DNA from 2 places in the Paenibacillus sp. 1182 genome. Region 1 is predicted to be linked to the other one. Evidence: riboswitches for the same ligand, from Rfam matches in the RefSeq annotation. Region 1 holds a riboswitch; the other holds the start of a gene.
The links. Region 1 has a riboswitch for S-adenosylmethionine ahead of JOD82_RS17050 (methionine ABC transporter ATP-binding protein). Riboswitches for the same ligand answer to the same signal wherever they lie in the genome.
Positions count from the first base shown of each region.

Region 1 (3,165 bases):
TTTTGGGTCAAGGTCAATTGTCATTGACCAAGTTCCTGATGCTGACAGATCGAGTCATTGATTTATCTGACTTTAACCTGCTGTTAGAAACCATTCTGGAGCGATTTAATCCAGCAAGGGATTTATTTATTTTCAATCACACGTCACACGATACACTCGATTACACAGGCCGCAAGCTGAATCATGGCAGTAAGGCGATCCTGATGGGAATAGGTGAGCCTGTACGTGAATTGCCTCGTGCTTATGAGGGAGGCGATCTGCCGGGCATTCGTGAAATTGAGCCCTATTGCGGAGGGTGCCTCGTTGTGTCCGGCTCTTCCTTTGAGCAGGAGCCTGAACTCGCTGCGCGTGTATTGGAGCGATTAGCTGCGGGTGAGCAAGAGTGGCCGCTCGTTTTCATTGTGGACGATGCCAAGGAAGTCGTTCGCTCTCAAGCCTCGTTCCTGTGGACGGTATTCACTCGCTTTAACCCGGCTACGGATATGTACGCGGACAGCGAAGTGCGTTTGCATCATCTGAACTATAAGCTGCCGATTGTAGTGGATGCGCGTATGAAGCCGGGGTATCCGGATGAGGTGTTACCGCGTGAGGATATTGTTAAGCTTGTAGATCAACGATGGACAAGTTATTTCGCTTGACGCCCTAATTAAACCTACAGCCGGATTTTATATTTATAAGGAGGCGTAAGCATGATACGCAAGCTACTGGGTGAGCCGCCGCGTGTGAACAAGGGCATCCTGCTAGATGCCATGAATAGCATGTCAGATATGTTGAACCTGCTGGAACGGCAAATTCAGGCTGGTGGAGATCCGACCCACGATTTTCGGAAGGCGGATATTTTGACACGCGGTCTAATGTCATCTCTGGATGAACTGGAGCAGAGCCATCATGCTGCCGCCTTTTTCCGTATGAAAGTGAAAGCCGGATATGCTGAAGATATGAGTGAGGATGAAAAATCCGACTATGCATTGTATGTTTTCTTTTATAAAGATGGGTTTGTGAGGGTATTTTCCATTTTGGATAAGCTGGGCAACTGGCTAAATGATCTGTATGATTTAAAAACAGGGCAGTATAAGGCTCATTATTCGTATTTTACCGTGTTGCGGCAGCTCAAGTATCTCAAAATGCATCCTGTATTGACCGATAATTTAAATGATATCAAGGATACATACAACGATGCCATCAATCGGCTGCGTAAGCGGCGAAATACGGAGATACACTATATGAATACGGAAATGCAGGATGATCTCTGGCAACGACACCGAGCTTTGTATGGAAAAATCCAACTGGAGGATCTCGATCACCATTTGGAAGATTTGCAGCAGGGCTTGGAAATGGTGTGTCGGTCGTTGTCAATCGCCTTTACTTATACTGCGAAACAATGGGAGAACCGGGCAGTACGCCCAAAAATATGATAGAAAATATCCTTTGACAAAGCAATGTAAACTATCTATACTGAAACCTAGTTTCAGAAAAATGCTTGAATTATGTTTTTTTATATAAACTTAACGGACAGCTAAAGCTGGAGTTTAACATATTTTTCTTATCCAGAGAGGTGGAGGGACTGGCCCGATGAAGCCCGGCAACCCGTTTTTTTCCCGGTGTAATACACTGGGAGGGAACATGATGGTGCTAATTCCTACAAAACCGCTAGAGTTATAGCGATTTTGGCAGATGAGAAAAGGATCGCTAGGTGGGGCCCTTTTCATTCTGTGAAAGGGGCTCTTTTTTGTATAAATAAATAGCGATTTTATACAATCCTGAGAGATGACAACTGGTAAAAAGGGTAAGGAAGAAGTGAAGGGGGTCGCAGCACGTTGATAGAGCTTAAGCAGTTAACCAAGCATTATGGCAAAGGCAACCGACGCGTTAATGCGCTGTCTGGGTTGAATCTTTCTATAAAGCGTGGAGAAATATTCGGAGTGATTGGTCACTCCGGAGCGGGGAAAAGTACATTGATCCGCTGTATTAATTTATTGGAACGCCCTACTTCAGGTGAAGTATGGGTAGACGGGGTAAACCTCACTACTGTGAATCAATCCCAGTTACAAATGCAGCGCCGAAAAATCGGAATGATTTTTCAGCATTTTAATTTGTTGTCTTCGGCGACGGTATATGACAATATTGCATTTCCGTTGCGGCTGGTAAACACGCCCAAGCAGAAGTTGGACCAGAAGGTCCGTGAACTGCTGGAACTGGTGGGTCTCGAAGAGCACAGTGGAAAATATCCGTCACAGCTCTCAGGTGGACAGAAACAGCGGGTAGGAATTGCGCGGGCGTTGGCTAGTGATCCTCATGTATTGCTGTGTGACGAAGCGACTTCTGCGCTTGATCCGCAGACGACGGGGTCTATCCTGAAATTGCTGCTGGATATTAATCAGCGATTTAATTTAACCATCGTGCTGATTACACATGAAATGCATGTCATTCAAAGCATCTGTGATAAAGTTGGCGTCATTCATCAGGGTGACATCGTGGAGCAAGGTCCGGTGGCGGAAGTATTTTTGAAGCCACAGCACCAGGTAACCAAGGACTTTATCCAGCGGGAGTCAGAACATCCCGAGGAGTTGCAAGCAGCGATTGCGGCAGCAGGTGGCGGCGAGTCGGCACAGGTGGTGCGTATCTCCTTTTTGGGCAGCAAAACATATGATGCGATTCTGTCGCGTACGGCTCGAAGCACTGGGGTTGATTTTGCGATCTTGCAGGGAACCATATCTACGATTAAAAATGTACCCTATGGTCAGCTAATCGTTCGTTTTGAAGGAAATCATGAGGATATAGAGCATACGCTGCGCGAAGTGTCTGGGCAAGGACTTGATGTGGAGGTGATCGGACAATGAGCGAACTTGATTTTTCACAAGTGAGTTGGGAAGAGCTAGGGAATTCTACTATGGAAACCCTTCAGATGCTCGGTGCATCCGCATTGTTCACCCTCATTATTGGTTTGCCGCTCGGCATATTATTGTTTCTGGCGAGCCGCTCCTCGTTGACTCTGATGAAGGTGATATACATTGTATTATCATTCATCGTTAACATTTTACGTTCCGTGCCATTTATCATTTTGATCGTTGCACTTATTCCTTTTACACGATCGCTGGTAGGTACCTCGACCGGGGTGTTGGGAACCATCCCACCATTGGTTATCGGGGCTGCCCCATTCTTCGC
Region 1 is NZ_JAFICR010000008.1:94,697-97,861, forward strand. It holds gene JOD82_RS17040 (UbiD family decarboxylase) at 1-638, shown strand, start outside; gene JOD82_RS17045 (Cthe_2314 family HEPN domain-containing protein) at 690-1,415, shown strand; SAM riboswitch class I at 1,541-1,681, shown strand; gene JOD82_RS17050 (methionine ABC transporter ATP-binding protein) at 1,818-2,840, shown strand; gene JOD82_RS17055 (methionine ABC transporter permease) at 2,837-3,165, shown strand, end outside.

Region 2 (3,165 bases), on a different contig from region 1:
AATGCGACTTTTTCGTATGCATTAGAATATCTTCTTCCAGCTTTTCAATGCGGACCTCAATCCGGTCACCAACCAGAAAATAGTTGTCAACAATTAAGTCGACCAACAGATACATAAAACGGTCAGGCTGGCTGACTTCTTGCTCCCACAGCATAGGCTTGAGGGTACGAAGCTCATTGATTTTCTGCTTGGTCACCGTAATGATAAAATGGCGGCCGAGAAAAATGTTCAAAGCTCGCAAAAATATTTCTTCATCATCAAAACGAATGCTATTTACAACGATAAAATAATGGCTTTCATAAATTTCAATCTTCGGACGCTGTTCTTCTTCACTCAAACAGTCTTCTACTGCAAGATCATGCATGGAAAATAAAGGCTGGAGCACTGCCAAATCATCGACATCGGCATCAATCCAATAAAAACCTTCTGCCGGTGCAGTAAGCGCCATTTCAATTTCTTCGACAGGGGTAAAAACCCCGTTGTTGACCAAACGGATTTTCATATACGTCACTCCTTATGCTCCGCCGTAACGGAAATACGTTTACCTTAAGCATAAGGAATGGACTCAGTTAGCCAGTTAGCCGGTGCGGGTAAGCGTGCACTCTCATCAAAAGCCGGAGGCTTTTGGAGCATGCAGAGCCTGGCGTCCCGTCTTTCGGCAAGCTGAAGTCATTCCTATGCTGTTGTTCAGGGATCGCCGCCTATTCGGACTCGGGTCGCCTTCCATTCCGGATTCACCTCTCAAATGTTCTTTTTTTAGATTGCCACAGTATCGCAGGAAACACTCAAGTCTGCACTACTGCTCCATATTTTTGCCTAATAGCACTTGTATAGTATAACGCTCGGCCTACGGCCTTTCAAGCGCAAAATCATGGGCAAAATCAACAGTAGTGTCAAGAGCTTCAGCGATAGGAGGGATATGATTTAACCTATGGAAAAGGTAGACAAAATGTGAATGCAGGTTACAAATTTGCAAGTCCCATCTTGACGAAGCCCAGCCGATGCATTAAAGTGAACAACAAGAACTTTGTGAACCCAAAATGAATATAGCGAAATCTTATCAAGAGCAGGTGGAGGGACTAGCCCGATGATACCCGGCAACCGGCGATTTTAATCGCACGGTGCTAATTCTTGCAGGACGCGCGCTTTGTACAAAGCGCGTTGCCCTGACAGATGAGAGAGGCGCATATGGATACAAATATGACCTTTCTCTAACCAGAGAAAGGTCTTTTTATTATATGCCCGGCATCTCAACAAGACGATTTTCGCAAAACTTACCGAACAAGGAGTGAGTTTACATGCCGATTAAAATCCCAGACACATTACCTGCTAAGGAAGTGCTGGAGGGCGAAAATATTTTCGTAATGGATGAAAGCTTGGCTTATCATCAGGATATTCGTCCGTTGCGTATCGCCATTTTGAATTTAATGCCTACAAAGGAAACGACGGAAACCCAACTGTTGCGCCTGGTCGGCAATACGCCGTTGCAAGTGGATGTCACGCTGGTGCATATGAAGTCTCATGTATCCAAAAATACATCGCAAGAATATTTGAACATGTTCTATAAAACGTTTGACGAGATCAAGAACAGTCGTTTTGACGGCATGGTCATTACAGGAGCCCCGGTTGAACAGCTTGAGTTTGAGGATGTGAACTACTGGGAGGAAATCCGGCAAATCTTTGAATGGACGAAAACGAATGTAACTTCTACCATGCATATCTGTTGGGCCTCACAGGCAGGCTTATACCATCATTTCGATGTCCCTAAATATGGGCTCGACTACAAATGCTTCGGTGTATTTCCACACACCGTGATTAAACCTAAAGTAAAATTGTTACGCGGCTTTGATGAACTGTTTTATGCTCCTCATTCCAGGCATACGGAGGTTCGTCGGGAAGATATTGATCATATCGCCGAATTAGAAGTTTTATCCGAATCCGAAGAAGCTGGAGTGTACCTCGTAGCCACGCTTGACGGTAAACAAATTTTTGTAACTGGGCATTCTGAATATGACCCGCTTTCACTGAAATGGGAATACGACCGCGATGTAGCCAAAGGAATGGATATTGAAGTCCCCAAAAATTATTTTCCTAATGATGATCCTGAGCGCACCCCCCCCTCAATTTGGCGGGCGCACGCCAATTTATTATTCTCGAATTGGCTGAACTATTATGTATACCAAGAAACACCTTATGATATCGGGCCCCAGATTTAAAAAAGGAGCATGTAGTTTACCTTTGTAGAGTATCACCTTGCAGTAGCGCAGCAGTATAGTCTTTGACATCCATTTTTGCAGGATTGGTTATAGCACCCACTATGGAAGTTAACAGGAGGATTCATATGAGTGAGAAACAGTGGAAAATCGAAAGTAGATTGGCACAAATCGGTTCAGTAGAAGAGCCAGTAACCGGGGCTGTTAATTACCCGATTTACCAATCTACGGCGTTCCGCCATCCCCGTCTGGGTCAAAGCACAGGATTTGATTACATTCGGACGATCAATCCCACGCGAAAGGTACTGGAAGAGGCTTCTGCTGCACTTGAATCGGGTGATGCAGGCTTTGCATGCAGCTCAGGTATGGCGGCGCTGCAAACGGTATTTGCATTGTTTGGACAGGGAGATCATCTCATAGTATCGCTGGATCTGTATGGCGGGACGTATCGTTTGCTGGAGCGTATTTTGTCTAAATTTGGTGTGACAGCCAGTTATGTGGATACGAACGATCTTGAAGCGCTCGAACAGTCATGTCGACCGAATACCAAAGCTGTATTCATAGAAACGCCTACAAATCCGTTAATGATGATTACTGATATTCGAGCGGTGGCTAAATGGGCATCACAACATCAGTTGCTTACCATTGTAGATAATACGCTGCTAACGCCATATTTCCAGCGGCCATTGGAACTGGGCGCGGATATTGTGGTACATAGCGCAACCAAATATTTGGGCGGACACAATGATGTGCTGGCAGGGTTGATCGTAACCAAAGGCAAAGAGCTATCAGCTGAAATTGCATTCCTGCACAATTCCATAGGGGCAGTGCTTTCCCCAAGCGATTGCTACCAGTTAATGAAGGGCATGAAGACGTTAGCGCTGCGTATGGACCGGCACGAGCATAATGCAACAGTGCTGTCTAACTATTTACTGACGCATCCGGCTGTGGC
Region 2 is NZ_JAFICR010000010.1:224,084-227,248, reverse strand. It holds gene corA (magnesium/cobalt transporter CorA) at 1-502, opposite strand, end outside; SAM riboswitch class I at 1,055-1,180, shown strand; gene metA (homoserine O-acetyltransferase MetA) at 1,299-2,216, shown strand; gene JOD82_RS20395 (PLP-dependent transferase) at 2,342-3,165, shown strand, end outside.
Region 2: it holds a riboswitch for S-adenosylmethionine, as region 1 does, so the genes downstream of both, metA (homoserine O-acetyltransferase MetA) here and JOD82_RS17050 (methionine ABC transporter ATP-binding protein) in region 1, are expected to answer to the same signal.